Regions from separate parts of the Streptomyces drozdowiczii genome, predicted to be linked through region 2. Evidence: riboswitches for the same ligand, from Rfam matches in the RefSeq annotation. Region 2 holds a riboswitch; the other holds the start of a gene.
The links. Region 2 has a riboswitch for cobalamin ahead of NEH16_RS02825 (hypothetical protein). Riboswitches for the same ligand answer to the same signal wherever they lie in the genome.

Region 1 (5,247 bases), 120 kb from region 2:
TGCCTTCTTGCGCGCGTCGTGCCGCATCAGCCACAGGAAGAACGGCCCGCCGCACAGGGCGGTGAGCACGCCGACCGGGATCTCCTCCGGCGCCGTCACGGTCCGCGCCACGATGTCCGAGAGGACCAGGAAGGACGCACCGCCCAGCGCGGCGGTCGGCAGCACGCGCCGGTGGTCGCCGCCGACGAGCAGCCGCACGATGTGCGGGAGCATCAGGCCCACGAAGCCGATCGGTCCGGCCGCGGCGACCAGCACACCGGTGACCAGCGACACGAGCACGAACATCCGGGCCCGGAACCGCGCGACGTCCAGGCCCATGGTGGCGGCGGCCTCCTCCCCGGCCAGCAGCAGGTTCAGATTCGGGGCCTGCACCATGAGGACCGCGATGCCGAGGAGCAGCGCCAGACCCGGCAGCCAGAGCGACCCCCAGGACACACCGCCGAGACCGCCCATGGTCCAGGCGAGGACCGTGCGCGCCTCGTTGCCGTTGTCCGTCGTCAGGAGGAGCAGGTTCAGCAGCGCGTTGAGCACCGACGCCACGGCGACCCCTGCCAGGACGAGTCGCATCGAGGTGATGCGGCCACCGGTGCGGGCGGCCGCGTAGACGAGGACGAGCGCGCCCAGTGCCCCCGCGAACGCGGCCGCCGACAGGGACACCGTCCCGAAGAGGCTCGACCCGAACACGATCACCGAGACCGCGCCGAGCGAGGCGCCGGAGGACGCGCCGAGGAGGTACGGCTCGGCGAGGGGGTTGCGCACCAGCGCCTGGAGCGCCGTACCGACGACGGCGAGGCCCGCGCCGGTGACCGCGCCGAGCAGGACGCGGGGGCCCCGCACGTCGAGCACGATCGTCTCCCGCGCCCGGGTCCAGGTGGGCTCCGTCCAGTCGGCGCCGAGCGCGTGCGTCACGATGTGCCACACCTGGGCGGGCGGCACCCGCACCGAGCCGAGGGCGAGCCCCGCGGTCATGCAGGCGGCCAGCAGCACGGTGAGCCCGACCAGGACGACGGCGAACGCGGCCCGGCGGCGCGGCTCGACCGCGGTGGTGTGCCCGGCGTCCGTGGCGAGCGCCGTCACTCGAAGCTGTCCGGGTGCAGCCCGCGCGCCAGGTCGCCCACGGCGTCCGCCGAGCGGACGCCGACGAGGGTGTCGGTCAGCGGCAGGACCACGAAGCGCTTGTTCCTGATCGCGGGCACGTCGGCGAGGGCGGGCTGGGAGAGCAGGAACTTCTTCTTCTGCGCGACGGTGGTGCCCGCGTAGTCGTAGATGGCGATGACTTCCGGCTTGCGGTCGACGACCTGTTCCCATGAGGCGTCGCCGAACACGTCGTCCAGGTCGGAGAAGACGTTCCTGCCGCCCGCCAGCTCGATCAGTTCGTTGCCCAGGCCCTTGCCCCCGGCCGTGAAGGCGGACTTGTCGCCGCTGTCGTAGACGAACACGGAGACATCACGCGCGCCCTTCACGGCCGCGCTCGCCTTGTCCACGCGGGTGCGCAGCTCGGAGACGAGAGCCGACGCGCGGTCGGGGACGCCGAAGATCTTGCCGATCGTGCGTATCTCGGCGTACGTGTCCTCCATCGTCACCCCCTCCTTCCCGGCGCAGTTCTCCCGGTTGAGGTAGGTGTCGATGCCCGCGTCCCGGAACGCCTTGCGCGAGCGCCCCTCCTTCTCCGCGAACGCGCTGGCGTACCCGCCGTAGACGAAGTCGGGATCGGTGTCGAGGACCTTCTCGAACGACGGCGCCTCCTTCGACAACTGCGGGATCGACGCGAAGTCCTTGCGCAGAGCGGGCAGCACCGCCGAGTCGGGGTACGACGTACCGGCCATACGGTCCTTCAGCCCCAGCGAGAGCATCAGTTCGGCCGGGTGCTGGTGGATGGTCACCGCGCGGGACGGCGGTTCGGTGTACGTCGTCCTGACCCCGCAGTTGTCGATGGTGACGGGGAAGCCCTTCGCCGCCGAGGCACTCGCCTTCGGGGAGTCGTCGGTGGTGCCGGACGAGCCGCAGCCGGCCGTCAGCAGGATCGCCGACAGCGCTGTGACGGCCGCGGCGAGGCGCGCCGGACCGCGCCGACGTGAAATCGCGGACACCACGGGCGACGGGGAGAACGAGAAAAGGGGACGGCTGTGACCGTCGTGCATGGGAAGCCTCCTGCGGAGTCCGCGCTCCTCGGATCGGGCCCGCGGCAGGTCAGTGACCTGACTTCCGCGGACACCCGTGGGGACGTGCGCGGTCACAGTGGCGGGACCGTGCCGGATTCGCACCGGCTTCCTGGCTCCTGCCGCGGCTTTGACCTGGTGATCGTACGTAATGACCGGGCGCACCCGGACACCGGGTCGGACGCGAGCCGGGCGTCCCGGCGCCGGCCGAGGAGAGGCCCCTGGAAGACTGTCCGCATGAGCACGGAACAGCGCGCGATCCTCGTCATCGGCATCGGGGCCGGCAACCCCGACCATCTGACCCTTCAGGCCGTGAAGGCGATCCGCCGCGCCGACGTCTTCTTCATCGTCGGCAAGGGCCCCGACAAGGCGTCGCTGACCGACCTGCGCCACCGGATGATCGAGGAGCACGCGCGGGGCCCGTACCGCGTGGTGGAGGTCGAGGACCCCAGCCGCGACCGGCGCCCGATGGACCGTTCCGATTACACGGCGGCCGTCCAGGACTGGCGTGAGCGGCGCGGCGAGATCTTCGAGCGGGCGATGCGCGACGAGATGACGGCCGGCGAGACGGGGGCCTTCCTCGTCTGGGGCGACCCGTCCCTGTACGACAGCACGCTCGGCATCCTCGGGGACATCGAGGACCGCGGCGCGCTCTCCGTGAGCGTCGAGGTCATCCCCGGAATCACGAGCGTCGCCGCCCTGACCGCCCGTCACCGCATCCCGCTCAACCAGGTGGGACGCCCGGTGCACATCACCCCGGCCCGCCGTCTCGCCGACGTCGGCCAGAACGACGACGGCGACATCGTCGTCATGCTCGACGCCCACGAGTCGTTCACCCAGGTCGCGGGCGACAGCGTATGGATCTACTGGGGCGCCTACCTCGGCACCCCGGACGAACTCCTCGTTGCCGGGCCGATCCGTGAAGTCTCCGACCGCATCCGACGGGTCCGCGCCGAGGCACGCGAGCGGCACGGCTGGATCATGGACACGTATCTGCTGCGCATCGCGGAAGGACCGTCGCGGGGGGCTGCGGACCTCCATCGCATGTGACGTAGGTCTCACCCTGGTGGTGGGAACTCGCGCGCCATTCGCTCCGACTCCTCTACGTGCACGTCACCGTCCCCACCGGTCCACGCACGAGGAGCAGCCGATGACCGAGACCACGCCTGCCGCGCCACCACCGCTCCGACCACACACGACCGAGGAGGCCGCCGCCACCGAGGACTTCGCCACGCCGACGACGAGGAGCGGTGGAGGCATGTGGAGCGGGCTGCGGCCCCTCCTTCTGCGCCTGCACTTCTACGCGGGCGTCCTCATCGGTCCGTTCCTGCTCGTCGCCGCCGTGACCGGACTGCTCTACACGGCGACGCCGCAGATCGAGTCCGTCGTCTACCACCACGAACTGAAGGTCACCCCGCACGGCGAACCGAAGCCGCTGGCCGCCCAGGTGGACTCGGCCCGCGAGGCGACACCCGGCGGGCGGCTCGTCTCCGTCACCAAGGGAGCGGGCGACGAGGACACCACGCGCGTCACCTTCGACGTGAAGGGGCTGCCCGAGGGATACACGCAGACCGCTTTCGTCGATCCCTACACGGCGGAGGTGCGCGGCTCGCTGCGTACGTTCGGCGAGTGGCTGCCCGTACGGGCGTGGTTCGACAGCCTGCACCGCACGCTGCATCTCGGGGAGTTCGGCCGCAACTACAGCGAGATCGCAGCGAGTTGGTTGTGGGTCGAGGTGCTGGGCGGGCTCGCCCTGTGGCTCGGGGCGCCGCGCGGGCGGGAGAGGATGCGTCGGCTGTTCGTACCGCGCCGGGGCGTGCAGGGGCGCAAGCGCACGCTGTCCTGGCACGGGGCCGTGGGCTTGTGGGTGTCGGCCGGTTTCCTCGCCCTCTCGGCAACCGGACTGACGTGGTCCGCGCACGCGGGCGTGAACATCGGCACGATCCAGGACGCGCTGGGCGGGGCGACGCCGTCCGTCTCCTCGACCCTGGGCGGGGCGGCGTCGAAGCAGCCCGCGCCCGGCACTTCCGCCGTCCAGACCGACCTGGACGAGGCCGTCCGCATCGCCCGTGCCGAAGGTCTGCGCGGCAAGCTCGTCATCACTCCACCCGCCGACAGCAGGAGCGGGTACGTCGTCAAGGAGAACACGCGGCACTGGCCGGAGCAGCAGGACTCGGTGGCCATCGACCCCGCCACCGGCAAGGTCACGGACAAGGTGGTCTTCGACGACTTCCCCGTCCTCGCCAAACTCACCCGCTGGGGCATCGACGCCCACATGGGCCTGCTCTTCGGCCTCGCCAACCAGATCGCCCTCGCGGCCATCGCCCTCGCGCTCATCGGCATGCTCTTCTGGGGCTACCGCATGTGGTGGCTCCGTAGGCCCACCCGGGGAGGCGGGACACGGCTCGGACGTCCGCCGGTCCGGGGGGCCTGGCGGCGGGTGCCGGGGAGGGCCATGGCCCCGCTCGTCGTCGTGACCGCCGTCCTCGCGTACTACCTGCCGCTGTTCGGGCTGCCCCTGGTCTGCTTCCTGCTCGCGGACCTGGCAGTCGCCGAAGTGCGCCGACGCGGGCGTACACACCCGGAAGCGCGATCCGAGAAGCCGAAGGAGATGGCCCGATGATCGCCGCCAACGGGCTGCGCTGGATTCTGACGCTGCTCTTCTGCGGACTTGCCGTCCACGGTCTTTGGCGTGCCTTCACGGCCCGCTCCCATCCGTGGGCCGTACGGCTGGCGCACGGACTGCACGCGGTGATGGCCCTCGCGATGTTCGCGATGGCCTGGTCCTGGGGCCTGGACCTGCCCGCCACCCCGCAGGTGATCTTCTTCTCGGCCGCGGCGGCCTGGTTCGTGGTGGCCGCCCTCGCTCTTCCCGTCGGCCCCGAGCCGCGGGGACGGGCTCTCGCGGGCGCGCTGCCGCACGCCCTGATGACCGGCGCGATGGCATGGATGGCCGCCGCGATGGCGTCGGGCATGTCCATGGGTGCGATGGGTGGCGGCCAGGCACACGACATGCCGGGGATGGACATGGCCGCGCCCGGAGCGCTCGCGACGATGACGCTCAGCGGCACCGGCGATCGCTGGGGCG
Region 2 (5,247 bases):
GGCACCGTCTTCACCGCGGACTCCAGCCAGCAGGTAGCGCAGCTCAAGGAGGCCCTGGCCCAGGGCCTCACCGCGCGGCCCGTGCTGGTCGGGCCCGTGACCTACCTCCTGCTGGCCAAGCCGGCCCCCGGCGTGCCCGCCGACTTCGAGCCGCTGACCCTGCTGGACCGGCTGCTGCCGGTGTACGCGGAGGTCCTGGCGGATCTGCGTGCGGCGGGTGCCGAGTGGGTGCAGCTGGACGAGCCGGCCCTCGTCCAGGACCGCACCCCGGCCGAACTCGACGCGGCCGAACGCGCCTACCGTGACCTCGGCGCGCTCACCGACCGGCCGAAGCTGCTCGTCGCCTCCTACTTCGACCGGCTGGGCGAGGCGCTTCCGGTCCTGGCCAAGGCGCCCGTCGAGGGCCTGGCGCTGGACTTCACCGAGGCCGCAGCCGCCAACCTGGACGCCCTGGCGGCCGTCGGCGGGCTCCCCGGCAAGCGCCTGGTCGCCGGTGTCGTCAACGGCCGCAACATCTGGATCAACGACCTCCAGAAGTCGCTGTCCACCCTCGGCACCCTCCTGGGGCTGGCCGACCGCGTCGACGTGGCCGCCTCCTGCTCTCTGCTGCACGTACCGCTGGACGCCGCCGCCGAGAAGGAGATCGACCCGCAGATCGTCCGTTGGCTGGCCTTCGCCCGGCAGAAGACCGCGGAGATCGTCACCCTGGCGAAGGCGCTCGCCCAGGGCACCGACCTCATCGCCGCCGAACTCTCCGCCAATAAGGCCGCCTTGGCCTCCCGGGCCGGCTCCCCCCTCACCCGGGACCCGGCCGTGCGCGCCCGGGCCGAGGCCGTGACGGACGCGGACAGCCGCCGTTCGCAGCCGTACGCCGAACGCTCGGCGGCCCAACGGGCGCAGCTGGGACTGCCGTTGCTCCCGACGACGACCATCGGGTCGTTCCCGCAGACCGGAGAGCTGCGGACGGCCCGTGCCGACCTGCGGGCCGGACGCATCGACCCGGCGGGTTACGAGGAGCGCATCCGGACGGAGATCCGGGAGGTCATCTCCTTCCAGGAGAAGACGGGCATCGACGTCCTGGTGCACGGCGAGCCCGAACGCAACGACATGGTGCAGTACTTCGCCGAGCAGCTGACCGGCTACCTCGCCACCCAGCACGGCTGGGTCCAGTCGTACGGCACCCGGTACGTGCGTCCGCCGGTCCTCGCCGGGGACATCTCGCGCCCCGAGCCGATGACGGTGCGCTGGACCTCGTACGCCCAGTCGCTGAGCGACCGCCCGGTCAAGGGCATGCTCACGGGCCCGGTCACCATGCTCGCCTGGTCGTTCGTCCGCGACGATCTGCCGCTCGGGGAGACCGCCCGGCAGGTCGCCCTCGCCCTGCGCGACGAGGTCGACGACCTGGAGGCGAGCGGGACTTCGGTGATCCAGGTGGACGAGCCCGCGCTGCGCGAGACGCTGCCGCTGCGGGCCGCCGACCGGGCGGACTACCTGGCCTGGGCCACGGAGGCGTTCCGGCTCACCACCAGCGGGGTACGGCCGGAGACCCAGATCCACACGCACATGTGCTACGCGGAGTTCGGTGACATCGTCCAGGCCATCGACGACCTGGACGCCGACGTCATCAGCCTGGAGGCGGCCCGCTCCCACATGCAGGTGGCCCGCGAGCTGGCCGCCCACGGCTACCCGCGCGAGGCGGGACCGGGCGTCTACGACATCCACTCGCCCCGCGTCCCGAGCGCCGAGGAGGCCGCCGAGCTGCTGCGTACGGGGTTGAAGGCGATCCCCGCCGAACGGCTCTGGGTGAATCCCGACTGCGGCCTCAAGACCCGCGGCTGGCCCGAGACCCGCGCCTCGCTGGAGAACCTGGTCGCCGCCGCCCGTACCGTCCGGGCGGAACTGCCCGCCTCCTGAACGGGGTTGCCGGGGGCCGGGACGTCACCCGCGTCCCGGCCCCCGGCCGGCCGGGCCCGGGTCGAACGCGTACAGGTCCAGGATCTCCGGCATCGGGGCCGTGCCCGGGCCTCCCGCGCTGACCCAGGCTATGACGTCCTCGGTCGCCTCGGGGTCGTTGACCAGGCCGAGCCACACCGGCCGGGCCCCGGCGCGACGGGCCTCGGCCGATGGCTGCACGACGATGACGTTGGCCTGCTCGCACACGTCCAGGCACGCGGAGACGCGCACCGGGACGGCCGAGCGCAGCCGCGCCGTCTGGGCCCTGTGGTCGCCCGGCACCTTGACCGTGCCGCAGCAGCAGTCCCGGCACACCGTCACCCTGCTGGGCGCGGCGGCCGTCGGGGTGGGTCCAGCTGATTCCGGCATGGAGCCGTCCGCCTCTCACCGGGGAGGTCCGCCCCGGACATCGTGGAGGTGGCGACGGTGTGAGTGTCTGGCTCCCGGGTCGTGCCCGGTCACAGTGGCGGGACCGCGCCGGATTCACACCGGCTTCCTCAGCTCCCGTCGCCCGATTCGGCGGTCATCGTCTCATGGCCCCCGGGGCGGTCCACCGGCTGAGGTGCGGTGAAGCGGGCCGGGGCCCGGAAGCGGGCGCGGCGGGCGGCGCGGCGGAACGTCGTGAGCACAGCGGGGCCCGCCAGCAGGACGCACACGAAGTTCGTCACGGCGCGGCCGGTGTCCCAGCCGAGGGAGGTGGCCAGGTCGAAGGCGACGTAGCGGTGCCACTGCTCGGTGAAGGGCAGGCCGGGCAGGTAGGCGATGGAGCTGTTCGGGTCGAGGGAGAACGGCCAGAAGGAGAGGTTGAGGAGGAAGCCGAAGAGATAGCCGGACAGGGAGCCGTAGACGGCGAGCAGCAGCACCTCGCGGCGGCCGGTGGCGCGCGGGAGGAACCCGGCGAGCATGCCGACGAAGGCGCAGCCGAACATCTGGTACGGCATCCAGGGGCCGACTCCCCCGGTGATGAGCGCGGACGCGAACAGCGAGGTGCAGCCGAGGGTGAAGCCGAAGCCGGGGCCGAAGACCCGGCCGGCGAGGACGAGGACGAAGAAGACGGTCTCGATGCCCGCAGTGCCCGCGCCGAGCGGGCGCAGCGCGGCGTTGACGGCGGACAGGACGCCGAGCATGGCCAGGGCCTTCGAGTCGATGCCGCCCTCGGCGATCTCGGAGAGCACGACGCACAGGATCAGGACGAGCAGTACACCGAAGATCAGGGGCGGCGCGTAGTTCGACCCGAAGGTCCCGGGTGCCACGACGAACGGCCAGAAGAAGGCGACGATGCCTAGGAGCGCAGCCATGGCGATGACGACGGTGGCGCGCGGCACGAGCACGATCGCGGGCACGGTCGGTGCTGTCGGCTTGCTCACGGCTGACCGCCCTCCGGTCGAGGTGTGGCCAGCGCGGTGGTGACCTGGTCGACGGTGAGGAAGGGCAGCGGGGCCAGGATCTTCGCCGTCTGGGGCGCGAAGACCGGGGAGGCGACGATGACGTCCGTGGTGGGCCCGTCGGCGACGATCTCGCCCTCGGCCATGACGACGACCCGGTCGGCGGCGCGTGCGGCGAACTCGACGTCGTGGGTGGAGACGACGATCGCGCGGCCTTCGGCGGCCAGGGCGTCGACCGTCTCCACGAGCCGGTTCTTGGCCCGGTAGTCGAGGCCCCGGGTCGGTTCGTCCAGGAGCAGGACGTCCGGGGCCGCGGTGAGCTGGATGGCCAGGACGAGGGCGAGTTTCTGCCCTTCGGACAGGTCCCGCGGGTGGCTGCTGTCGGGGATTCCGGGTGCGAGCCGGTCCAGGATCTCGCGTGCCTTCCGGCCGTTCGCGGATTCGGTGTCCGCCTGGGCGAGTTCCTGCCCGACGCTTTCCAGGTAGAGGAGGTCGGCGGGGGTCTGCGGGACGAGGCCGACCAGTTGCCGGGCCCGTGCGGCGGGCAGGGTGTGGGGGTCGGCGCCGCGTGGCGTGCCGTCGGCCACGGACACGGTGCCGGAGTGCCGGGGACCGGTGCCCTGGAGCGCCCACAGCAGCGAGGACTTACCGGATCCGTTGCGTCCCATCAGCGCGGTGACCTCGCCCGCGCGCAGGGTGAGGTCGACCTCGCGGACGGCGGGGACCCCCTTGTGGGCGACGGTCACCTTGCGGGCGGTGAGCAGGTCGGGCCGGTCGGGGCCGGGCGCCCGGCGGACGGGTGCCGGGGTGTGGCCGGTCAGTCGGGTGCGCAGCTCGCGGGCGGTGCGCCTGGCGTCGCGGATGGACAGCGGGAGGGGGTCCCATCCGGCGGCTCGGCCCAGCTCCACAATGGGGGGTGCGATGGTGGAGCTGCGCAGGACGTCGGCGGGGGCGCCGATGCGGACGTGGCCGTCGCCGGGCAGATGGAGTACGCGGTCGGCGTACTGGACGACGCGTTCGAGGCGGTGCTCCGCCATGAGGACGGTGACGCCGAGGTCGTGGACGAGGCGGGTGACGGCGGCCAGGACCTCTTCGGCCGCGGTGGGGTCGAGGGCGGACGTCGGTTCGTCCAGGACGAGGACGCGGGGGTGGCTCGTCAGGACCGAGCCGATGGCGACGCGCTGCTGCTGGCCGCCGGAGAGCTCGTGCAGGGCGCGGTGGCGGAGGTCGGCGAGCCCCAGCAGGTCCAGGGTCTCCTCGACGCGCTTGCGCATGGTGGCGGGCGGGACGGCCAACTGCTCCATGGCGTACGCGAGTTCCTCCTCCACGGTGTCCGTGACGAAGCCGTCCAGCGGGTCCTGGCCCACCACGCCGACGACGTCCGCGAGTTCGCGCGGAGGATGGTGAGCGGTGTCCCGGCCGTCGACGGTGACCCTGCCGTACAGGGTGCCGCCGGTGAAGTGCGGGACGAGGCCGTTGACCGCGCCGAGCAGGGTGGACTTGCCGACCCCGGTGTGGCCGACGACGAGGCACAACTCGCCCTCCTCGACCGTCAGGTCGACGTCGCGGAGCGCTGGGGCCGCCGCGTCGTCGTACTCGATGGTGACCTGGTCAAAGGTGATCACGCGGTTCCGGCTTTCGGGTCGGTGCGGTGGGTCGCGGCGGGCGGCGGGGCGAGGAAGCCCGCCGCGCCGGCGAGCAGGATCGCCGAGGTCGGCACGAGCGGGAGGTCCGGCCAGGTGAGCGGGTAGAACGTCGGGTTGAGCTGCGCGGGGTCGTAGCCGAGGTTCACGAACAGCAGGACCGCCGAGAGCACACCGCTGCCGGCGACCAGCCACTCGGCGGCGCGCCAGAGGTCGGGCCGGTAGGTGGTGCGGGTGACACGGCGGCCTCCGAGGCGGAGCCCGGC

Region 1: it holds a riboswitch for cobalamin, as region 2 does, so the genes downstream of both, NEH16_RS02235 (ABC transporter substrate-binding protein) here and NEH16_RS02825 (hypothetical protein) in region 2, are expected to answer to the same signal.

What each region holds. Positions count from the first base shown of each region.
Region 1 is NZ_CP098740.1:495,126-500,372, reverse strand. Features, by position in the region: gene NEH16_RS02240 (FecCD family ABC transporter permease) at 1-1,077, opposite strand, end outside; gene NEH16_RS02235 (ABC transporter substrate-binding protein) at 1,074-2,141, opposite strand; cobalamin riboswitch at 2,172-2,313, opposite strand; gene cobF (precorrin-6A synthase (deacetylating)) at 2,397-3,209, shown strand; gene NEH16_RS02225 (PepSY-associated TM helix domain-containing protein) at 3,310-4,782, shown strand; gene NEH16_RS02220 (DUF5134 domain-containing protein) at 4,779-5,247, shown strand, end outside.
Region 2 is NZ_CP098740.1:617,180-622,426, forward strand. Features, by position in the region: gene metE (5-methyltetrahydropteroyltriglutamate--homocysteine S-methyltransferase) at 1-1,914, shown strand, start outside; gene NEH16_RS02825 (hypothetical protein) at 1,939-2,322, opposite strand; cobalamin riboswitch at 2,369-2,492, opposite strand; gene NEH16_RS02830 (ECF transporter S component) at 2,451-3,251, opposite strand; gene NEH16_RS02835 (ABC transporter ATP-binding protein) at 3,317-4,963, opposite strand; gene NEH16_RS02840 (energy-coupling factor transporter transmembrane component T) at 4,960-5,247, opposite strand, start outside.